Regions from separate parts of the Jeotgalibacillus sp. JSM ZJ347 genome, predicted to be linked through region 1. Evidence: riboswitches for the same ligand, from Rfam matches in the RefSeq annotation. Region 1 holds a riboswitch; the other holds the start of a gene.
What was found. A riboswitch is a leader RNA that binds a small molecule or an ion and turns the genes downstream of it on or off. The one in region 1 is predicted to bind FMN.

Region 1 (12,538 bases):
CAAACAAAATCGTCCAGAGAAAATGACCGGGAACATTTTTAATAAAAAGTACAAGTGCAACTAATAATGTGATGATTGTTGCAAGTGCCTGCGGTTCATTAAAATGTCCAATTGCCAGAATTGAATTTTCACCCTGAATGACTAATGATCCTTTTTCAAGTCCGATCAAAAGTAAAAAGAACCCCAGTCCAACTGTAATTGCATCCTTCAAAGATTGAGGGATCGCTTCACTCAACACACCTGATAATTTTGTGAATGCGACAATGACAAATAATAGTCCTGAGAATGTCACGATCGTTAACGCTTCCTGCCACGTGAATCCCATAGACTGAACCAGCGTATAGGTAAACATTGCGTTGATTCCCATACCCGGAACTAAAATAATCGGTGCCTTACCAATGAATGCCATCAGGATACACCCTAATGCACTTACTGCAATTGTTGCGATTACAGCACCTTCAAATGGCATGCCGGATTCAGATAATATCAGTGCATTTACAGCAACGATATACACGATCGTAAAAAATCCGATTACACCTGCGGTCACTTCTTTTTTTACTGAAGTGCCATGTTGTTCTAACTCAAAAAATCCTCCTGATTTCATTATATAGCCTGCCTTTGCAAGCGCCCTCTCCCTACCCGCTCAAACCGTCACACGGCGAGCCACAAGAGTATATTATACGATGTATTCAGGCAGATGTCATCCTTTAGATTTAAATAATAGCCCGGGACAACCAGGTCCCGGGCTTTAACATTCAGCTGATTGATTCTTTTACTCAGTTAACTTTCAATTAAACATCCATACGCTTGAACAGGCTAGCCATTTCAATTGCAGCAGTAGCAGCTTCCCAGCCTTTGTTTCCGGCTTTCGTTCCTGCACGCTCAATTGCCTGCTCAATTGTATCGGTTGTCAGAACACCGAAAATGACGGGCATTCCTTCATCAAGTGCAACTTTAGCTACACCTTTTGATACTTCATTACTTACATATTCAAAGTGTGGAGTCGCACCACGAATGACGGTGCCTAGCGTAATGACTGCATCATATTTTCCGGATTTTGCAAGCCGTTGTGTAACGACTGGAATTTCAAACACGCCCGGTACCCATGCAACAGATACATCAGCCTCTTCCACGCCGTGTCTTTTAAGCGCATCCTCTGCACCACTTAATAGTTTGCCTGTGATAAATTCATTAAATCTGCTTACTACAATCGCTACCTTTAACCCTGATCCCGATAAATGACCTTCATATACTTTTTTCATGATTAATTCCTCCTAAAGATTCAGCATGTGTCCAAGCTTGGATTTTTTTGTTTCAAGATATTTTGCATTCTGTTCTTTTGTCGGCATCTGAATGGCTACACGGTCTGTTACTTCAAGACCATAGCCTCTAACACCTGCAATCTTTCTTGGGTTATTGGTTAACAGTCTCATTTTTGTTACACCAAGATCCTTTAAGATCTGCGCACCGATTCCATAGTCTCTCAGGTCAGCTGCAAATCCAAGTTTGTGGTTTGCCTCAACTGTGTCCAGCCCTTCTTCCTGAAGTTTATATGCCTTCAGCTTATTTACAAGACCAATGCCCCGGCCTTCCTGACGCATATAAAGAAGTATCCCGTTACCTTCACGCTCAATTTGTGACAGCGCTGCATATAGCTGAGGACCGCAGTCACAGCGGTTTGAACCGAATACATCACCAGTCAGACATTCAGAATGAACTCTGACAAGGACTGGTTCACCCGCTTTAATATCGCCTTTTACTAATGCTACATGCTCCTGACCGGTCAGAATTTCAGTATAAGCAACTGCCTGAAATTCACCAAATTCAGTGGGCATAAATGTTTCAACTTCTCTTTTTACTAACTGTTCTTTGTTTCTTCTGAATGCGATTAAATCTTCAATGGTAATCAGCTTTAGATCAAACTTTTTAGCGATTTCCTGTAACTCAGGAACTCTTGCCATTGTACCGTCTTCATTAATAATTTCACATATCACCCCAGAGGGCTTTGAGCCGCTTAATACAGCGAGATCAACAGCTGCTTCAGTATGCCCCGCTCTCTTCAGGACGCCGCCCTTTTTTGCAACAAGTGGAAAGATATGACCAGGACGCTTGAAGTCAACTGCTTTTGCCTCATCATCAATTAAAGCCCTTACTGTTAAAGCTCTTTCCGGGGCACTGATGCCGGTTGTAGTGTCTTTATGATCCACACTGACTGTAAAAGCAGTACCGTGTGAGTCTGTGTTTGTATCAGTCATCGGTTTCAGCTGCAGCTCTTCAGCTCGCTCTTCTGTAATTGGTGTACAGACCAGTCCGCGGCCTTCAGTAATCATAAAGTTGATCATCTCAGGAGTTGCTTTTTCAGATAATCCGATAAAGTCGCCTTCGTTTTCACGATCCTCATCATCAACAACGATCACCGGCTTACCGTTTCTGAGATCTTCTAATGCCTCTTCAATTTTATTAAACATTTCATCATGCCTCCCGTGTCATTACATAAAACCATTTTCTCTTAAATATGATTCATCGATTCCATTCGATTGCGGCTGCATTAAATTCTGAACGTATTTTGCAATCATATCGCATTCAATATTCACTTTACTGCCAGGAGACTTCGAAGCGATAATTGTGTCATCCGCTGTCTGTGGGATCAGAGAGATCATAAATGCATCTTTTTTAACATCAAATACTGTTAATGATGTCCCATCTACTGCAACAGATCCTTTCATCATAAAGTATTTAATCAGTTCATCGGGTACCTGAATATAAATATAAATTGCGTTTTCTTCCTTTTTCATGGATTGGATGACTCCTGTACCGTCTACGTGTCCACTGACAAAGTGCCCGCCAAATCGTCCCCCGGCAGCCATCGCGCGTTCAAGGTTAACCTTCGATCCTTTCTTTAATTCGTGTAATGTTGTAGATTTCATCGTTTCCGGCATGACATCCACTGAAAACTGATGAGATGCCAGGTCAGTAACGGTCAGACATACGCCGTTAATCGAAATGCTGTCTCCGATCTTAGCGTCATCAAGAATTTTATGGGATTCAATCGTCAGGATCATTGAATTCCTGCCTCTTTGAAGGTTGTGAACTGTCCCAACCTCTTCAATTAAACCAGTAAACATTTATTCATCTCCCTTTGGACTTGCGATGATCTTAAGGTCAGATCCAATCATGTCTGTCCGTTCGATTCTCACGTTGATGGCTTCATCCATTTGCTCAATCCCCAACCCTCCGATGACTCCTTTCGCACGCTGACCGGTAATCATCTTCGGTGCAATATACGTGATAAAGCGGTTAACCGCTTTTGAATGTATGAATGAGGCGTGAATTTCACTTCCTCCTTCAACATATACCGAATGAATATTCTGCTCGAACAGATAAGTCAGAACCGGCTGAATTTGAATGGTGCCTTCATCCATCCTATGGATAGTTACATCTTTAAGATGATTCAATTCACGTTCCAGATGGCTGTCTGCATTGTTGCCGCATATGATGTGAACTGGTGATTTTTCGTCATGCAGCAGCTTAGAATGAAGAGGAATTGAAAGGTGCGTATCAAGCACTATCCTAGTCGGGGAGACGCCACCTGAAGGAAGCCTGACAGTTAATGAAGGGTTATCATATTTAACTGTATTCACCCCGACCAGAATGGCATCATGCAGGTGTCTGTCACGATGAACATCTTCTCTTGCTTCCGGACCAGTCACCCATTTGCTGTGACCGGAATTTGTAGCTGTTTTTCCATCAAGAGACATAGCTGTTTTTAGTGTGACAAATGGCTTTTTATGCTTCATGGCATAAAAAAAGTATTCATTCAGAGAATCAGTTTCCGGTTGACAGACCCCGGTAATCACTTCTATACCGGCATCTCTTAACCTTTTAATGCCTCTCCCCGAAACTTTAGGGTTCGGATCCGTACTACCGATCACAACTGTTTTTATTTCCTTTTCAATGATCAGGTCGGCACAAGGTGGTGTTTTACCATAATGGGAACATGGCTCAAGCGTTACATAGATCGTAGCACCTTTTGCATTGTCTCCAGCCATCTGAAGGGCATGAACTTCCGCATGCGCTTCACCAGCCTTCAGGTGAGCACCCATTCCAACGATTTTTCCATCTTTTACCACAACACTACCTACAGCAGGATTAGGAGTAGTCTGACCCTGTGCAGCCACAGCAAGACTAATTGCAGTTTTCATCCATTTTTTATACAAAAATATCATCTCCCTGTAACGCCCATACGTAACTTGAGGGATAAATACAAAAAACTCCCGCTTTATACGGGAGTTTGTTCATGACGAAATAAGCGTTCAACATTTCTGATAAACGCAATTCCTTTCTCCCATCCAGACTTTAACTGTCGGCTTTGGAGTTTCACCAAATCCACCGGTAACACCGGGTCACGGACTAAGAGCAGCTGCTCATCACCGCCGGTAGGGAATTTCACCCTGCCCCGAAAGGTACGTTATACTATTGTCTTACTATTATGTCGGATTTCGCTTACATTTGTAAAGGAAACAGTGTTCAATACGGCATTCTTTCTGAAAATTCTTTTCTCTTTATATTGATTAAAGTAGAATTAAAGTATAAACAATTCTTTAAGGAGGGCTGTCATATGAAGGTTTTGCTCAAGGATGCAGTCGTTTATCCAATTACTGCTTCAATGATTCAATACGGTGATGTATTAATAGAAAACGGGATCATCAAAGAAGTGAATGATACAATTTCAGGTCATGTTGATGCAAAGGTGATTGATTGCTCCGGGCAGCATTTAACACCGGGGTTAATAGATGTGCATACGCACCTTGGCCTGTATGATGAAGGTACCGGCTGGGCTGGCAATGATGCAAATGAATCAATTGAGCCGATGACCCCGCATATACGTGCAATTGACGGGGTATATCCTCTCGATGAAGGCTTTTTCAATGCCCGTTCACACGGGGTGACGACGGTGAATATACTGCCGGGAAGTGCGAATGTTATCGGAGGAATCACAGCCATTATTAAGACTGACGGGAAAACCGTACAATCAATGATTGTGAATCCGGAATCCGGGCTTAAAATGGCACTTGGTGAAAACCCGAAACGGATGCATTCCAACGGTTCAAATGATTCTATTACACGAATGGGTATTATGGGTATGTTAAGAGAACAGCTGTATCTGGCAAAAAACTTTGAAGGAACAAATGACCTTCGTCTCAGTGCCCTTCAAAAAGCTTTAAACAGGGAGATTCCTGTAAGGATTCATGCTCACCGTGCTGATGATATTGTAACAGCCATCCGACTGGCAGAAGAGTTTGACCTTGATCTGCGAATCGAACATTGCACTGAAGGACATTTGATCACAGAAGAAGTGAAGCGCTCAGGGGCTAAGGTTTGTGTAGGACCAACATTCACACGCAAGTCAAAGGTTGAGCTGAGAAATAAATCGTGGAAAACCTATCAGGTTTTATCTGACGCCGGAATTGAAGTCTCCATTACGACAGATCACCCTTATACACCTATACAATATTTGAACGTATGTGCAGCGATCGCCGTCAGAGAGGGTTTGTCCATTCAGGCTGCACTTGAAGCGATTACCATTAACCCTGCCCGCAACCTTGGAATTGATCAGAAAATCGGCAGTATCGAGCCTGGCAAAGAAGCTGATCTGGTCTTGTGGAGCGAGCATCCACTTCATTTTATGTCCTCTCCTGTATTCACGATGATAAAAGGTGAAATCGTCTATCAGGTGTGAAAAAAATATTTTTAAATAAGGCAAAAAAACTATTCTCAAACCAATTAAAATTTTGTATGATTTAGATGCAAAGATGTAGAAGAAACTGAATAAGTTTACAATACAAAGATGCCATAAGACTGTCATATGAGTCTGTTATGGAGGGAAGGCAAATGGTGCGCCACCAGCTGACCAGCTGGTTCTAGTGGGTTCGATTCCCACCCCGAAATTTTTTATGAACGCAATGAAAAATTTCGAGGGTGGTGTTCTACAGGTCCGTTTAGGATACTGCCCTTTTTTGGAGGGCAAAACCATGATAAAAAAACGTGACGTACACGAAAGCCAGGCGCTGTTTGAATTAATGACACATCCCGACGTATTCCCATATGTCAGACAAAAAGCATCATCGTCTGAAGAATTAATGTTCATGATTAAGCAAATGATTGAGGCAGAAGAACGTGGAGAAGTGATTTCACGGACAATTCTTGATGAATGGGGAAATCCTGCTGGTACGATCAGCTTATTTGACGTGCACAATCATAGCGGGTTTTTAGGCACCTGGCTAGGAAAGCCGTATCACGGCCTGGGTTATAATCAGGCTGCAAAAGAAGTTTTTTTTAATGAGCTCTTTTATGAACTTGGAATTGAAAATGTCTATCTGAGAATCAGAAAAACAAACCTGAGATCACAAAAAGCTGCTGAAAAATTGCCTTATGTAGTCTCTGCCAATGAAATGAATAAAGCTTTATATGATGAAATTAATAAAAATGAGAATCTCTTTAATCTGTATGTCATTTCAAAAGACTTATATACACTTGTCCATATGCGTACTCATGATGAAACTGAAGATGCACTCGAAGCATAAAATCACCGGACGTTTGCCCGGTGATTTTTTTTATGCTCTATTTAAAGCGGTGATCATATCCTCTTCATCATTTAAAATTTCAACCGCTTTATTGTTCAGGTTCTCATGGTCGAGTGCCAAAACCAGCACTTCCGCCACATCGCTTCTCGTAATATCACCCTGCCGGTCAATAAGCACTTCAGCAGCTCTGATTTTACCTGTCCCTTTTTCGTCAGTCAGCAGCCCGGGTCTGATAATTGAATAATTTAATCCGCTTTTTTCGAGATGCTGATCAGCTGCGTGTTTCGCTTCATAATAAGCTTTCATATCATCACCTATGTCCATGGATGATAAATCACCTGCGCCAATCGCACTTAGCATGACGAATTTTTTTACTCCTTTTTCAACGGCCAGATCAATTGCTTTGATCGCTCCTTCTTCATCTACAGACTTAGTCTTCTCAGGTCCGGTATGACCACCTGACCCGGCTGCAAAAATCACCGCATCGACTTCATCAAATGCTTTTTCAAAATCACCTTCGAGGTCGCCGAGTACAGGCAGCCCTCCCAGCTTTTCAATTTCTTCAAACTGTGATTCCTTTCTGACCATGCCTCTTGCATAATATTTATTTCTTTTTGCCAGCTTATCAATTGTCAGTCTTCCGGTTGTACCATTTGCTCCTATTACTAAAACATCCATCACATAATTCCTCCAATTCATATAATGCTTTTCTTTTCCCGATCTGAATCTACATAAACAGCTGATCTGATACAAAAAACAGCAGACAAGTTAATGTCCGCTGTTTTTAGATAACCGGGTAATTTCTTCAGCCATCTGACTGATCGTATAAGATGTTGGTGCTTCATCCATTTTTTCAATCATTGTCCACTGCTGATCTCTTAACTGTCTGACAGCAGTCAGCAGTGTTTCAGTCGTTAATTCTTCTTCTTCAAGCTTTAATGCGAACCCCTGCTGAACAAATGAGTTTGCATTTAATATCTGGTCTCCCCTGCTCGCTTCTTTTGATAGCGGAATCAGGATCATCGGTTTTTTTAATGCCAGAAATTCAAATATAGAGTTAGAACCCGCTCTTGAAATGACTAAATCAGATGCAGCAATCAGGTCAGGTAATTCGTTTGAAACAAATTCATATTGAATGTAGTCCGGATGATCATGTTCGATTACATTCCCTTTTCCACATAGATGTATAATTGAATAATGTTCAATTAATTCAGGAAGTGCATTACGTACGGTGTCATTGATTCCTTTTGCACCAAGACTTCCACCCATAATCAAAATAACTGGTTTTTTCTGATTAAGTCCGGCAAACGTCATGCCTTTTTCTCTTGTTCCGCTGAAAAGCTCCTCACGGATTATGGCTCCTGCACACGTGGATTTTTCTGCAGGGACATATTGAAGTGTTTCTTTAAAAGTAGTGTAAATTTTAGTTGCAAAAGGCATAGCCAGCTTATTTGCTAGTCCCGGTGTTACATCAGATTCATGAATCGCCACTGGCACACCAGCCATTTTAGCTGCAAGTAACACCGGAACAGAAACAAATCCACCTTTTGAAAAAATCACATCAGGCTTGATTTTTTTAATTTTTAAGTAGGCTTGTACAGTTCCTGCTAGCACACGGAAAGGGTCTGTAAAGTTTTTCATAGAGAAATATCTTCTTAATTTCCCACTTGAGATCCCGTGATAGGGAACATCCGGGAATTTTTCAGTTATAATCTCTTTTTCAATTCCATCATGTGAACCCATATAGGAAACCTGCCATTTATTTTTCAGAAATTCAGGGATGAGTGCAGTGTTCACAGAGACGTGACCTGCGGATCCTCCTCCGGTAAATAATATTTTATTCATGTGATACTCCAATCTAAAAGTTCATTACCCATCTATTATACCTGAATCATTCGAAACGAAAAGAGCCGTTTCCCTTTATGATTGAATCTGCTACATTCAACCCACTCATCACGACCATTGGAGAACCTCCACCCGGGTGAGTAGACCCGCCGGTATAATATAGGTTGTGAATAAATTTACTCTTATTCCCCGGTCTTAAAAAAGCATCTTTCATTGAGTTGGATGAAATACCATAGATTGACCCTTTATATGCATGGAATAAATGTTTCAGTGTATCAGGTGTAAATACTTTCTCACATTCAAGCTGTTCGCAAATTGGAATCCCCTTTTTTTCAAGTGTACGGTAAACCTTTTCTTTATATGAATGAATATCAGGTATATTTGCGGCCGGTGCATTGACCAGAATAAATAAGTTACTCCCTTTGGTTACGGTTCTGTCTGTAAAAGCACTGTGGCTGATATAGATTGTTGGATCATCAGGCATTTTTTTATGTTTGAAAATATCTTCAAATTCCTGATGATAATCCTCAGTAAAATAGACCTGATGATGATGAATGTCAGGCTGAAATTCCTTCAGACCTGCCAGAATCACAAAAGCAGAAATTGAAGGTTCATATTGATCAAGCTTATGATCCGGTAAGCCTGGACGATCAAATTCTTTAATCAGATTTTTTGTGGAAGTGACATAATCGCCGTTAATCACAATATGATCGAATTCAAAAGTTCGTCCGCTGTCTGTTTTTAACGCATATGCAATTTTGTCTTGTATCATCAGTTCCTTAACGGTTTCATTGTAGATAATTGTGCCACCAAGTTTTTTAAATACGTCATCATATGCCTCAGCAATTTTTGTGTTTCCACCTTTTACGGTAAAAACACCTGACACCATTTCAAGGTATCCAATCATCGCAAACGTTGCAGGGCTTTGATAAGGGGACGAACCAATATATGTAGCATAGCGGTTAAACACCTTTTGCAGATTAGGGTTTGTGAAGTATTTCTGGTTAAAATAAGCCAGTTTTTCAAACGGTCTCACACGCATAAACGCTTTTGCCGTGTGAGGGTCCATAAAATCTTTCAGTGAAGTAATGGCTTTTGGGAAAAAAGCCTTTTCAGAGATTTTATACAGCCGTTCGATTTCCTTTAAGTAATCCCAGTATACTGGTGCAGCTTCAGGGTCAATTTCAGCGAGCTGTTTGATCATTTCGTCAGGGTGAACCGATTGTATAAAAACAGACCCGTCTGAAAAAACGTTTTTTGTATGACGCTCAAGTCTGATAAAAGACAGGTAGTCTTTCAGATCGAATCCGGTTTCGTTCAGAACATTTTCAAAAACCCAGGGCATTGTAATGGTATTTGGTCCAAAGTCAAAATGGTAATCTTCCATTTTAACGGGCATCATTTTTCCGCCAGGATGTCTGTTTTTTTCAATAATCGTCACCTGATAACCTTTAGACTGTAGTCTGATCGCAGATGCGAGTCCTCCAAGACCTGCTCCGACGATACAAATCTCTTTCATCTGTAGATTCTCCCCTTCCACGTATAACCACTGCCGCTTATCCCTTTAATTGCTGCAGTAAACAAAAGAATGACTAATGCGATTGCAGATAAAGGCATGAGAAAAAAGTGAAGTTTTGACTGGCCGGTGGCTACATCGATTAAAAACGTCTGTAAATAGATGATGAGCAACGGAAGACACCACAGCCATTCCTGACCGATCAATCCGTATATGAAGCTGACAAGCGGGAAAAAATAAAAGCTGATATAAAACAATGCGACAATCACCGCTACAAGAATAGATCGTCCGAGTCCGGTGAAGATGTTTTTAGTAAACCCTTCCCATACTTCTGCATTTGTCTCATACATATCACATGAAACTGAATTCGTGATATTGCTTAATATACACCTGTAACCATTCCGCTTTAAAACCCTTGTCAGATGAATATCCTCCACCAGCGAATTTCTGACGGTTGCATGCCCCCCTGAATCCAGATAAGCACTTTTATCAAATAACATAAATGCGCCGTGAGCTGCAGTAAATGCAGGTTTTGTTGACAGATTAGCTACAGCATTAGGTAAATGAAAAAATACGAAAAAATGCTGCAGTGGAACGAGTAGCTTTGCTAGAAACGTTTTCGTCGGAAACTGGGGAAATCCCGTAATGAGGCCGGCTTTACGTTTTTTTAGAAGATGAAGTGCTTTTGACACTGCATCCGGCTCCATTCTCACATCCGCATCAATGAAACAGAGGTAGTCCCCTGTTGCCTCTTTGCTTAACTGATGACAAGCATACACTTTCCCCACCCATTGCTCAGGCAACGGATTTCCCTGAATAATTTTAATTTCACTGCGGAACTGCGCTAATATGCTTTCAGTCCGATCTTCAGAGTGGTCATTTAACACGATAATTTCTTTGTTTGAGTAGGAACTATCTAATATGGATTGAATGATTCCCGCTGCATTGTCCTCTTCATTTCTCATCGGAATTAAAAAGGAGACTTTAGCCGAATGGTCATCCATTCTGTCCTTTAATCTTGGCATCGTAACAATATTAAGGATTGTCAGAAATAAAAAGATCAATAAAATACACACATAAGCAGCCACGTCACAGTCCTCCTTCAGCCGTTTCAAACCTACTTTCTTTTAAAAACCTCCAGCCATTCACTAGATGTTTTAAAACCTTTAACGAATTCTTTATATCGACTCAAGTCCTCATTAATGATATCTGCCTTCATCAGATCCAAAGATTGCTCAAGTGACTGCCGTAGAACACTACTTTTTTCTGTTCTATCGAGACTGTTTATCTTTTCAGGTTTAATCGAAGCCCCTATTGAGATAAATAGCTCAGGCCGCTGGTCGTGACGAAAAGTATAACTGGCTGAAACCGGAATAATCTCTGCTTCCGGATTTTTTTCTGCCAGATATGCAGGACCATTCATAAATGAAAGCGGACGTTTATCCTGATGCTCTTCTTTACCCTGCGGAAAAATCCATACAGATTTTTTTTCTTTCAATAACTGATCAGCGAACTGCAAGCTTCTGATCAGGGATTTTGGTGAATCAGGATCAACCGGAAATGCACCGATCTTTGAGAAAAAAGTAAACTTCTCAATCCCATCTTTACTCATCATGGCGTAGGCGTCTTCATTTATTAAATACCGGTTAAGATAAAAAACAATTAAACCATCCCACCAGCTCGAATGATTCATAATATATAGTTTCGCTTGATCAGAGGGCTGATGCTGATTGTGGATATAAACCCTGTAAAAATGTTTCTTCAATTGCCATGTTAAATACTTTCCAAGCATATATTCAGTTCTCGAAGATTTATTGTTCATCGGACTCTCCTTTTCATCACTGAATAAATGAGATATGTGATCAGAAGCCCTGCTGCAGTTGCAAAAATAGCAAAATACAGCTGATATACAAACGCAGTGACAACAAACATAATAATCATCAGGAAATACAGCCAATTTGTGCGTTTAGTCCATGTTTCATCAGATGGTGGAGCCGCCATAAAATAAACAATGATTTGAATAATAAATGATACATAAAACCAGGCGATAAAATTCTGTGTCGGTATATCATAATAAGGGCCAGTATCATCCCAAACCCAGTACTGCTTTGCCTGATAAGCAACGGGATCTATGATTAAATCCATACAAACTGCTAAAAGAGATGTGACAAATGCAAAGCCGAGGCCTTTTAACAGGCTTTTTGGCTGCTCCAGTAAACCGGTCATTAAACTGAGTGAAGTAAATATGACCATGACCCAGGCAAACCCGATTGTAAGTGGAACCCCGAAAACCTGTATGCCAAAATCCTGTTCGTAATGATACGCCCCAAAGATGATGCCATATTTTACACCAAGCGATTCAGCCCACATAGTAAATGCCATAATCACTATGCTAATGATTAATCCTCGCAGATTACCCAGGACCTTCATTCCATAATAAATAGACAGAATGCCTGCCAAATATAAAAATACTGCATTTGCCCACTCCAGAAATGGAGGCAACAAGTCAAATGCAACTAATATAACACCTATTCCGTACCACACTAAAAAAACCTTCCAGACAATATTCATTCAATCACCTTCCAGACCTTTT
Region 2 (12,538 bases), on a different contig from region 1:
AACAGGTAGAAGCGATTATGGCTTTCATGCCAAAAGAGAGGCTTACAGCGCTCTTCTCAGCGACTTTCTCAGAAGAAGTAGAGTCATTGGCTGCTAAGTGGTTAAAAACGCCTGAGCGCTTCGAAATCGACTCTCAGCACAAGGTGGAGGATCTGATTCAGCATTTTTATATGAAAATGGAAGAAAAGCAGAAATTTGAGCTTTTAAAACAGGTCACTATGAGTGAGAACCCGGATACATGTATGATTTTCTGCCGTACACAGGACCGGACAGATGAATTAACGGAGCGGCTGGACCGTGCAGGGTATTCATGCGATAAGATTCATGGTGGCATGGTGCAGGAAGAACGTTTTGACGTCATGAATGAATTTAAACGCGGAGACTTCCGTTATTTAATCGCGACAGACATAGCTGCGCGCGGAATTGATGTTGCGAATGTCTCATTAGTCCTCAACTATGATATTCCGCTTGAACTTCCTTCTTATACGCATAGAAGCGGCAGAACCGGAAGAGCAGGACATAGCGGAAAAGTGATCTCATTTGTAGAGTCTGGTCGTGAAGACGACCGCCTTGCAGCAATTTTGGACTATACAAATGCAGATCTGACAGAGTTACATGCAGTGCCACCTGCTGACATCGGTGCTTTCTGGGCGAAAATGGAAGAACAACAGGAACGTAAAACTGCGGCCATTGAAAAAGTGAGTGAAGATATACTGAAGATCTATGTGAATGGCGGTAAGAAGAAAAAGCTGAGAGCAGGAGATTTTGTAGGAACAATCACTGCAATAGATGGTGTAACTGCAGCCGATATCGGCATTATCACGATTGAACCAACCTGCTCATTTATAGAAATTCATAATGGCAAAGGTCACCAGGTCATCAGCGCTTTAAAAGAAACGACAATCAAAGGGAAAAAACTTAAAGTATATCCTGCGAAAAAGTAGGAGGGATTTTATGCTTACACTGATAAAAAACGCAGACGTATACAGCCCTGATCACATCGGGTTAAAGGACATTCTGATTACAGACAAACGAATCGCAGCGATTGAAGATCATATTGATATCACTGCACCTGGACTGCATGTCATTGATGCAAATGGAAAAATCGCTGTACCCGGATTTATTGACTCCCACGTTCATATTTTAGGTGGCGGTGGAGAAGGCAGCTACAGGACACGCACACCTGAGCTGCAGCTGACTGATGCCACACTTGGCGGAGTAACAACGCTTGTCGGTGTGATTGGTACGGATGGGACGACGCGTACGATGCCTGCGCTGATTGCTAAGGCAAGAGCCCTTGAAGAGGAAGGCATCACCTGTTACGTACACACAGGGTCCTATCAGGTGCCTGTTAAAACGTTAACCGGAAAGATTGAAGATGATTTAATACTCATTGATCGTGTGATTGGTGCGGGTGAAATTGCGATATCTGACCATCGATCCTCCCAACCGACTGCTCAGGAGCTTGCTAAAATTGCATCAGCCGCGAGAATCGGCGGAATGCTGTCCGGCAAAGCGGGTATTGTTAATATCCATGTAGGGGACAGCCATGACCATCTATCACTGATTGAAGTAGTCGTTGAAACGACAGATATACCAATCAAACAGTTTTATCCAACGCATATTAACCGAAATCCTCATCTATTCGAGGCAGGAATTCACTATGCGAAAAAAGGCGGCTACGTTGATTTCACTACCAGCTCAATCCCTAAATTCCTGGAAGAAGGGGAAGTGAAGTGTAGCGTAGCTTTAAAAAGAATGCTGGAGGCAGGCGTAGATGTTTCCCAGATCACTTTTACTTCCGATGGTCAGGCAAGTTTACCTGATTTTAATGCGGACGGAGAGTTAATAGGGCTTCAACTCGGCAAGGTAATGTCTTTATACGAAGCAGTGCGTGAAGCTGTTACTGATGAAGGTATTGATCTTGCTGCAGCCATTCGGGTTATTACCAAAAACCCCGCTCAAATTTTAAAGCTATCATCAAAAGGTGAAATTGCTGTAGGAAAAGATGCGGATATTGTACTCTTACAACAAAGTGATTTCTCAATCGACAGTGTATTTGCTATGGGGCAGGTAATGGTGGGAAATAATCAGGCGGTCATTAAGGGTACTTTTGAATAACAATAAGCGCTTCTGAATTCATTTGTCAGAAGCGCTTTTTCACGAAAATTTACGCTAGCATTAAACCAGTGATCACAAAGATGATCGGGATTGCCAATATGCCTAATGAGACAGCAATAATCAATGAAACCCCGAGGCCTCTCCAACTTGAGAATCCGTGTACAACACCAATCGCTTTACTAACCACTACGATATTCCAGATTCCGATTACAAGAACAATTAAATTTAATATGAGTGAAGGGACTGCTGGCAGGGTAGAGAATTCATTCCATGCAGGACGCTGAAAAAAGACCTCTCCATAGAGTGCAATATAAATCAAATAAACAGGTATGAGTACAAGGTTAGGTATTGCCGTTACACCAATTGCTTTTCTCATGTCCTGTAACGAGCCGCTTCCGTTCATCCATCTTCCAACAATCGTATAAAGCCAGCTTCCTACATAAAAGCCTATGATGCCTAACAATGGTCCTGCCAGTAATACTAATAAGATTACTAACCAGGGTGACCATCCATCTATAAATCCTGTCTCTTGAAGCCCCCCTAAGACATTTGCGTATGTAGAGAAGATGAACAGCATAATGGAGAAGCCGACCGCTTTATTTTCGATCACATCATTTGTCGTTTCCTTTGGTTTAAACCAGATATTTAAAAATGGATTCATTCTCTCATGCTCCTTTCTTCTTAATTTATAGTACGATTGAGCTGGAATATAGTTTCATATTTTCCCGTAAATTAGAAAAAATATCATTGTATACAAATATGTATACTTGTAAACAAAATGTAAACATGTTGTATACAATATTGTAAACGTGTATACAAATATGTACACATGCTTTTATATAGGCATGTATACGTTTATGTAATCAAGTATACATAAACGTATACAACAAGTCAGATTTTTCGGTACTTAAGATTGATTGACGGTTCATCTTCTATTATATAAAGTTAAAGGAAGCGGAATAAATCCGTAGATTTTTCAGGAGGTTTAATGATGACAACTACAAGAATTGCAGCAGTTGATGTTGGTAATGATTCAGTGAAAGCTTTATTTGGACAATCAGATTATGAATTGAATATCCCGAATGTCATTGCAAGAGATCGCGAGGATCGCCCGGTAATCGGAATTGAAGATCTTCACGAAAAAGATCCGCTGGATGGCTTACATATTCGCGTACACTCCCCTGCTCTGCAGGATAACAACGCAATTTACCGTGTAGGTAACCTTGCAACTAAGAGTGATAATGCGACAGAACTTGACCCGGGCAGCAGCAAATCAGAAGAAGATCAGTCACTTGTCATGCTATTTGCAAGCATTGCACTGGATGCAGCGCGTGAAAATAGCGGTTTTGAAGCAAAGAATAGCGTGATTGATGCGACTTATATACTTGGTACAGGATTGCCTCTTAGAGAAGTAAAAGAGGGTAAAGACGTAGGATTCCGTTCACAGCTCTTAGGTTCTGTTCACCAGGTGGAATTCTTGGTAACACCAAAGCACCAGGGTAAAAAAGTAAATATCAAGTTTGAAGAAGTAAAAGTGTATCCAGAGGGATTCGCAGCGTTTATTAACCTTGTTATGGACAATGAGGGCAAAATCATTAACCGTGACCTGATTGACAAGCAGATCCTGATTCAGGATATCGGAGGATTATCAACAGATATCGCTGTTATCCGCAACCGTAACGTTGATGATGACAAAGCACAGGGCTTTAATCTCGGCGTGTCTGAATCACTAGAAGCAATTCGTGAAGAAATCCGCTCACGTCATGGTGTAGAGCTTGATACGCGCCGAGATGTAGTAGACATTATCACAAAGAAAAATGACCGTAACCACATTATGGTGAAAGGGTCACGTACAAGTGTGCATGACATTACTGACCGCATCCTTCTTGACCTTGCGAAAAAAGAATACCGTCACCTTCGCAACGTATGGGCTAAGAATTCGCAGACAGAGATCTGCTATTTTGTCGGCGGTGGTTCAATGGTGTTAAAAGACTACCTGAAGACGCTTAACAACAACCTGGATGGCTATAACATCGACTTTTTTGAAGACGAAAAAGAGAGCATCTGGATGATGGCAAACGCTTATCACAAGCTAATCAATGACTTTGTGCGCAGAAATAGTAAGGAAGCTGCTCCTAAGAAAACTGAAGCGAAAGCAGCTTCAAAATAAGGTGTATTAAATGAGTGGGTCGATCAAGAAGGGACAGGCGATTACATTTCGCCTGCCTTCTGATACACCGGACCATTTGCTGCGGGAATTGCAAAGACTGAAAGAAGCTGAGAAAAGAAATTTCTCAAGTAAAATTGCAGAGTTTGCACTTGAAGGGCTGGGTAAACATTCGCAGAAAGAAAGAGAAACAATTACCGTCCCAATCCCAAAACAGCTATCCAAAGAACAGCGGGCATGGCTCAGACATGCACACTCTGAAGCCTTACTCGGTAACATTGTCTATCAGCTTCTAAACGATCCTGTCAGAGCAACAGCGATCCTGGCATCAATGAACAGCACTTCTTTATCAGTAGATGAAGCACTCTACCTGCAAGAAGAAGAAACACTGGTTGAAGAGACTCAGCCTGCACAACCTGCAAAAGAGCCTGATTTCGACGACCTGGATCAGATAGACTCTATCGAAATCGAACGTGAAGAAGTCGAAGAGGAAAAAGAAGAAGACTTAGACGATCTTTTAGGAAGTTTCTTGGATAAAATGAATAAATAAATGATTAAAAAGGAATCTATTGGAATAGATTCCTTTTTAATTTATTAATTAATTTGCATATTTTATAAAAATATTAATTAATTTATTTTAATTAGCACGGAAAAAGCTTAACTAATTATTAAATTAATATAAAGCGCAGCGGAACGTAAAAGGATGAGACCACTTGAGCCCCACCCTTTTTAAAATGAACAATTCTATTCTTCCTAACGACCCTCTTCTTTCATCTTCCTGCGGCGACTATTCATAAATAAAATAACAGCTCCGACAGTAGAGAAAAATAACACCATATAATCAAACGGTACTGGATCATCATTTGTCACAATCAAATAAAAAATTCTGATTGAATTAATCAGTAAAACCACACTTAAAATTAAATCAAGTTTTCTTAAGTCCACAATGTACCCCTTTCGATGTTACTTATCCACATGTGGAAAACGTTTTGCGATTTCAACAATCACCTGAGACGCTTTTTCCATGTTATCCACAGAGATATACTCAAATTTCCCGTGGAAGTTCTCTCCGCCGGTAAAAACATTTGGTGTTGGCAGCCCCATATAAGATAGCTGCGAACCATCTGTACCACCACGAATTGGCTCAATGATTGCATCAATACCAAGTGAATTCATTGCTTCTTCAGCAATATCCACAATATGACGCACAGGTTCAATCTTTTCGCGCATGTTATAGTACTGATCTTCAATTGTAATGTCCACAGTTCCATCACCATGCTTTGCATTTACTTCATCTGCTGCGCGCTGCAGTGTAGACTTACGTTTCTTAAACTTCTCACGATCATGGTCACGGATAATATATTGGAGCTCCGTTTTTTCAACATCACCATTCATCTGCATTAAATGAAAAAATCCTTCATAACCGGCTGTAAACTCAGGTGCTTCATCTAAAGGAAGCATCTGATTCAGTTCCATCGCAATCTTAAGTGAGTTCACCATCTTGTTTTTAGCAGTGCCAGGGTGGACGTTTGTCCCGTGTATGGTCAGCTTTGCACCGGCTGCGTTAAAGCTTTCATATTGAAGCTCTCCAAGTGGACCACCATCAATTGTGTAGGCATAGTCAGCGTCAAAGCGCGTCACATCAAACTTGTGAGGGCCTCGGCCGATTTCTTCATCCGGCGTAAAGGCAACGCGAATTCTACCATGCTTGATTTCAGGATTCTGGATCAGATGCTCCATAGCAGTCACAATCTCAGCGATACCAGCTTTATTATCCGCGCCTAAAAGCGTTGTGCCGTCTGTGGTAATCAGAGTGTGACCTTTATACTTGCTCAGTTCCGGGAACTCAGCAGGGGACATCGTTACTTTGTCATTTAACTGAATATCTCCACCATTATATTCAACAACCTGTGGATTTACATTCGTCCCGGTAAAATCAGTTGCAGTATCCACATGGGCAAGGAAGCCGATTGTTGGAATATCACCTTCTGTATTTGCAGGAAGTGTGGCCATCAGGTATCCGTATTCATCTACTTCAACTTCTTCAAGACCAATTTCTTTAAGCTCTGTTTCTAAATGTCTAAGCAGATCCCACTGCTTTTCAGTGGATGGTGTTGAAGAGGAATTCGGGTCAGATTGTGTATCGATTTTTGCATATGTAATCAAACGGTCCATCAATTTCTTTTGCATGAGACAACCTCCAGGATTTTTCTTTATTATAGCATGTAAAAGCACCAGTCAGGAAAATGCCCGGCTGGTGCTTACTTGTTAAACGGGTCCTGTCTGCATTGACTGCTGACGGATCCACGGTTTTAGTTTTACGAATAAAGGAATAAACAGTGCTGCCACACATGCTGATTTGATTAAGTTGAACGGAATAATTGCGCCAGTTGTCAATCCTAACTTAACAGCTGGATCAAGCATGTAATCCATTCCAAAGAACCACGCATATGCAGGCAGAATTAAAAAGTAATTCAATACTGCAAGCAGCAGAACCATTAATACAGTCCCTGCAACAAGGCCTTTAGCAAGTGCACCTTTTGTTTTACGCTTGTGGTAAAAGAATGCGACTGGCAGGATAAACGCACAGCCTGCAATAAAGTTCGACAATTCGCCAATTGGCACGCCACTGCCTTTAAAAAGGTAGTACAAAATATTCTTTAATGCTTCAACAATTACACCAGCCATTGGCGAAAACATAATTGCTGCAAGTAAAGCAGGCACGTCACTGAAGTCAATTTTCAGGAAATCCGGTAAAAACGGAAGTGGAAAATTGAGCATCATCAGTAAGAATGCCACTGCGCTAAGCATGGATAGCTTAACTAAAAGTTGTGTGTTTTTTAACATGAGTAGCTCCTGTCCTCGTTCCACACAGAAGTTTCGGCACCCGTACACAAATAAACCCTGCAGATTCGGCGTAATCAGCAGGGAGAATTCAGCACGAAATAAAGGGTCAGCTTTACGCAAATCCCTCATCAATGCCTCCATCTTCTCCCATCCAGACTATACTGTCGGCCTCCGGTTTTCACGGAGTCAGCAAATAGCTCCCTATTCGCTCGCGGGCTCACTCTTACATTTACCGCCGGTCGGGAATTTCACCCTGCCCTGAAGATGGAACGATATTTAGTTTAGGATTTTAGTATAGCGTAGAGTGAATGGTTATTCAATTTAAAAGTTTTGACTCTGTATTACTGGCCGGTGATTTCCGTTTCAGGGGGACTTCGCGGCCGGGCGCTGAGCCATCAGGCTTCGCTGTGATCGTCTCACCTGTCCCTTCCTGCTACAGGAGTCGCCCCCTTCCACTCCAATCACCGGCTGTGCAAGTACAATGAGGGGTTTGAATACAATATTTCTTAATGGCATAGTAGAAAAACGAATGCTAAATTTCGCTATAAAAAAGGATTATCATATTAATTGATCGAATATTACGGAGAACGAAACAAATAGGGAGGATTTTTAGAGATGATTAACTTCAGACAGCCTGATGTCGAAAACTTTTTTCAGACGTTTGGCATTCAGACATTTACAGTAAATAAAGAGGAAACGCAGCTTGTTTTCAGTACAAATTTGAATGGTAAATATAATCTCTGGGCGATGGATCTGCCGAATGCATTTCCCTATCCGCTCAGCTTTTATAATCAGAGTTGTTCAGAGCTTGCATATGACAAGCAGGGGCGATACATTCTTGCGGTGATGGATCAGGATGGTGATGAAAATGGTCAGATTTATGCAGTACCGCCAACCGGAGGCAGCTTAGAGCCGCTGCGCACACATGAAGGCGCACGTCATATGGGAATGAATCTGAGCAAAGACGGTGAGAGACTGTATTTTACTTCTACAAAAGAAGACCAGACTTATCTGAAATCCTATTGCTATGACATCAAAGAACAAGAAGAAAAGGTGATCCATGAAGGAAAGGATGCAGCAACGTACCTTACAGCAAAAAGCCCGAATGAACAGGCAATTGTCTATGTAAAACATTATGCAAATACATACGTGCTGGCATTCGTTAAAAAAGACGGTCAGGAAGTATATCTGACCCCGGACCGTGAAGAGCAGCATACAGTTTCAGGTATAGAATTTGTCTCAGATACACTGATCTATTTTACAACGAACTACGGAGAAGATTTTTCTTACCTGGCTCGATTTAACCTTGAACACGAATCCTTTGAAAAAGTTGCAGCGATTGAAAAAGAGGATTTCGATGACGTCTACTACGATCAATCATCAAACAGTCTTTATATCAGAGCTGAAAAAGGTGTAAAAGATAAGTTGTATCAGTTTGACTTGAAGGAAGAAACGTTAGATGAAATTGATATCCCAACAACTGAAATTGCAGGATTGAAGGTAGCTGATTCCGGCAACCTTTATCTCTCAGGCAGAACGGCTGTGAGACCGGCAAACATTTATATGAGAAAAGACGGTCAGTGGAAGCAGCTGACAAAATATAATGTGCCAGGTGTGAAGGAAGAAGAAATGGCAGAGCCGGAGCTTCATACTTATAAATCATTTGATGGTCTGGAGATTGAAGCACAGTTCTTTAAAGCGAAACCTGAAAACAGCAATGGTCACGTCATTCTGTGGCCACACGGCGGACCACAGGCAGCAGAACGTGCAACATTCCGTTCGCTATTTCAATTCCTGGTCTACCGAGGCTACAGCATTTTCGCACCCAACTTCCGCGGTTCAACCGGATACGGCCTGAAGTTCTCGAAAATGGTTGAAGGTGACTGGGGACACGGACCACGCCTTGATAATATAGAAGGGCTTGAGTATCTATTTAAAAAAGGACTCGCAGACCGCGACAAAGTCCTATTGATGGGCGGAAGCTATGGCGGTTATATGGCGCTGCTTCTTCACGGTCGTCACGCAGACTACTTCAAAGCAGTCGTGGATATCTTCGGACCAAGTAACCTGTTCAGCTTTATTGAATCAGTTCCTGAACACTGGAAGCCTGTAATGAAACAGTGGGTAGGCGATCCGGTAGAGGATAAAGAAAGGCTCACAAAAGATTCACCGATTGAGTACCTGGATTCCATGACAAAGCCAATGTTCGTCATCCAAGGCGCAAAGGACCCGCGTGTTGTGAAAGCGGAGTCTGATCAGATTGTTGAAGCGCTTAAAGAAAAGGGTCGTGATGTGAAGTACCTTGTATTGGATGATGAGGGGCACGGGTTTTCGAAGAAGGCGAATGAGATGAGGGTTTATGAGGAAGTGCTAAGGTTTTTTGACGCGTATATAAATTCATAAGAAAAGGGCGGGGACTATTTGTCTCCGCCCTTTTCTTATGAAGAAGTAACCTTTGAAGGCTGGAAATCTTGCGGGTGTGTATCAAACATCTTCCAAAGAATCTGCTGACCTTGTGAATATTCAGAGAGCACCTGATCCAGACAAGTATCACAATTTTTTATAAATCCTCTCCAGTTCATCGAAGTGTAATAGCGATATAGTCTGTCGGCAAAGTCAGCATCATGAGAATCATATTCTATGCCTGTCCCCGTGTTCATGCCTTTTTCACCCATAAACGAACCTGCAGTGAAGATCTGCGGGATATAATGAATGATCCCATCATAAAACTTATTACCCATTGCCTGTGACAGGAGTTTATCTTCTTTGTAGATATTATGCAGAATATCGGTTTCTTCTATAAATTGATAACGTTCATTTGGCAGATAAGAGCCGTGAAAAAAAACATTATAAATCTGCTGCTGCTGACAAAAGCGCTCAAGATTTCTACCTGTCTTTTGCATTCTGCCATTATAATGAAGTTCAAATCTTGGATCATTTGCCAGCTTTTTAATCAGCGCCATATTCATACTTTCATCTCTAATCATGCCCCAGTATCGAATTCTTACAGGATACTGCAGCCTATTTTGCTGATTTCTAATATCTCTTTGCAGAAGTGCTTCAGCTATCAGATTGTGTGAAGTGTATATGTGATCATATGAAGGCAGGAATTTTCTGAAACCATCAGAGCTGACAAAGGTTACTTGTGAGTGCTTAACCATTCGGCCCACCAGCCACTTATACCACAAAAAATTCTCATGGGTCGGATCTCTGTAATCGTAAATATATTTTTTCCGGTAAGTTGTCGAAAGAAGGTCCTGTATAAGGAAACCGGTTGCTGTATTTAGGATAATTAAGAAATCAAAATTTTCATTTTTGATCAGCTCCAGTGCATGTCTGCGATAGTTGATAAAGCCTCTCATTTTTTTAGCTTTTGTCACCTCGTCTTCCTGCATATGTGTAAATTCATGAAGTGTGATATCCTTTTTAACCTCGCCATCCTCTTTTCCGTCTCGGTTCCAGTAAAGCAGGTGAATATCATGCTGATCCGTGCTCAGGTTGCTGAGATAAAAATCAATGTAAGGCATAAATTTTATTTTTTGTACGCCCAGCAGCAGTATTTTCATCAAACCACTCCTTATTTTATATCATTTTGTTCATTATAAAGAATAAAGAGGGAAAATAGAAGGAGTTTACAAAAAATATTCTACATAAAGAACAAAGGGTGTAGAATTTTCTTCAGTAATGGATTACACTAGTATCAGATTACATAAGCCGTGAAGCGGTCAGGAGGACATATATGATGAATAAAGAATCTGGTTTTTCAAAGGGATGTGTAATAGGTATACTTATAACAACACCTTTCTGGCTCGTTTTGATGATTGTGGTCAAGAAATTATTATAGAAGAAATAACGTATAAACACGTAAAAAGTAAGATTGAAAAGAAAATTGCATAATATTGTTGCTTTTAAATAAAATCCGGTTTACAATATGGAAAACGTTCTTTTTAAAGAACATAAAATCCGGCGAAAGCGGATTTATTTTTTACTTCATTTGTTCTTTATCGAGAATATAAGGGTGGAGGTAAGAAGCATGAGAATATTAATTACAGGTGGAGCGGGCTTCATCGGCAGTTCGTTATCTATGAAATTACTAGAAAAGGGGTACGACGTGAGGGTCATCGATAATTTGTCACCACAGATCCATGGAGAAAATCCTCAGCAATCTGAATTATTTCAGCGAATCAAAAATAAGGTGGAGTTCATCTCAGGTGATGTAAGAAACAAAGAGGACCTTGAGTTGGCAGTAAAAGATGTGGAGGTTGTTGTGCATCTTGCTGCTGAAACAGGCACAGGTCAATCAATGTATGAAGTGGAAAAGTACATTGATGTCAATATTAACGGCACAGTTAATTTGCTGAATGTAATAGCTGCCAATCGTCATCAGATCAAAAAAATGGTTGTGGCATCATCGAGAGCTATTTATGGTGAAGGGAAGTATAGGTGTGAAGAGCACGGAGAAGTATTCCCGGATAGCCGTTCAGATGAAGATTTGTCAAAAGGGGATTTCTCGGCAAAGTGTCCGGTATGTGCGCGTGATGTAAAAGTGCTCGCTACTTCTGAAGAATCCCGCATCAACCCGCTTTCGATTTATGGTTTCACAAAGTATGGGCAGGAAAATCTGGTTATGCTGACAGGAAAATCATTAAATATTCCGGCAGTGGGGCTCAGATATCAAAATGTATATGGTCCGGGTCAATCGCTTAAAAACCCGTATACAGGAATTTTATCTATCTTCTCAACAAGAATTAAAAACGGTAATGATCTGATGATTTTTGAAGACGGGGAGGAGAGTCGGGATTTCGTCTTTATTGATGATGTGATAGACGCTACGGTCAAAGCGATTGAACTGGATGAAGCAAATCACCGGGTGTTTAATGTTGGAACTGGAACTGCAGTCTCTGTAACAGAGGTAGCACGTGCGCTTCTTCATCATTACAAATCAGACCTGTCGTATCACATAAGTGGTCATTACAGACTTGGGGATATTCGTCATAATTTTGCTGACTTAACTCAAGTGTCTGATGCGCTTTCATTTACACCTTCTTATTCTTTTAATGAAGGAATTAAAAGATTTACAGAATGGGTTAACAATCAGGAAGTTGAAGAAGACCGTTATGAGCATGCCATGATGGAAATGAAAGCAAAGGGTTTATATAAATGAAGACGATGTACAAAGGCAAAAGAATATTGATGATATCAGCGAATTTTTTCGGTTATGAAAAAGAAATCCGTCAAAAACTTGAGTCCTTTGGCTGTGAAGTGGACTACTTTGATGAACGTCCTGAAAATGATTTTCTGACAAAATCTCTGATCAGAGTCAATCGTAAGCTGCTGGCGCCAAAGAACAATGCCTATTACAGCAGAATCATAGAGCAAACCATAGACCGGGATTATGACTTC

Region 2: it holds a riboswitch for FMN, as region 1 does, so the genes downstream of both, ACH6CZ_RS07390 (ECF transporter S component) here and ribD (bifunctional diaminohydroxyphosphoribosylaminopyrimidine deaminase/5-amino-6-(5-phosphoribosylamino)uracil reductase RibD) in region 1, are expected to answer to the same signal.

The regions. Positions count from the first base shown of each region.
Region 1 covers NZ_JBISEN010000001.1:567,359-579,896, reverse strand. Annotated here, with positions in the region: gene ACH6CZ_RS02995 (NCS2 family permease) at 1-604, opposite strand, end outside; gene ribH (6,7-dimethyl-8-ribityllumazine synthase) at 792-1,262, opposite strand; gene ACH6CZ_RS02985 (bifunctional 3,4-dihydroxy-2-butanone-4-phosphate synthase/GTP cyclohydrolase II) at 1,275-2,468, opposite strand; gene ribE (riboflavin synthase) at 2,490-3,125, opposite strand; gene ribD (bifunctional diaminohydroxyphosphoribosylaminopyrimidine deaminase/5-amino-6-(5-phosphoribosylamino)uracil reductase RibD) at 3,126-4,226, opposite strand; FMN riboswitch at 4,334-4,468, opposite strand; gene ACH6CZ_RS02970 (amidohydrolase) at 4,619-5,740, shown strand; gene ACH6CZ_RS02965 (GNAT family N-acetyltransferase) at 6,033-6,584, shown strand; gene ACH6CZ_RS02960 (SDR family oxidoreductase) at 6,615-7,262, opposite strand; gene ACH6CZ_RS02955 (undecaprenyldiphospho-muramoylpentapeptide beta-N-acetylglucosaminyltransferase) at 7,353-8,429, opposite strand; gene ACH6CZ_RS02950 (phytoene desaturase family protein) at 8,476-9,948, opposite strand; gene ACH6CZ_RS02945 (glycosyltransferase family 2 protein) at 9,945-11,033, opposite strand; gene ACH6CZ_RS02940 (lysophospholipid acyltransferase family protein) at 11,063-11,767, opposite strand; gene ACH6CZ_RS02935 (carotenoid biosynthesis protein) at 11,764-12,516, opposite strand.
Region 2 covers NZ_JBISEN010000002.1:302,616-315,153, forward strand. Annotated here, with positions in the region: gene ACH6CZ_RS07355 (DEAD/DEAH box helicase) at 1-944, shown strand, start outside; gene iadA (beta-aspartyl-peptidase) at 955-2,121, shown strand; gene ACH6CZ_RS07365 (YIP1 family protein) at 2,171-2,782, opposite strand; gene ACH6CZ_RS07370 (Alp7A family actin-like protein) at 3,113-4,291, shown strand; gene ACH6CZ_RS07375 (hypothetical protein) at 4,302-4,838, shown strand; gene ACH6CZ_RS07380 (hypothetical protein) at 5,042-5,233, opposite strand; gene pepT (peptidase T) at 5,252-6,478, opposite strand; gene ACH6CZ_RS07390 (ECF transporter S component) at 6,557-7,135, opposite strand; FMN riboswitch at 7,271-7,405, opposite strand; gene ACH6CZ_RS07395 (S9 family peptidase) at 7,751-9,538, shown strand; gene ACH6CZ_RS07400 (glycosyltransferase family protein) at 9,574-10,701, opposite strand; gene ACH6CZ_RS07405 (SDR family NAD(P)-dependent oxidoreductase) at 11,169-12,299, shown strand; gene ACH6CZ_RS07410 (WaaS/CpsH family glycosyltransferase) at 12,296-12,538, shown strand, end outside.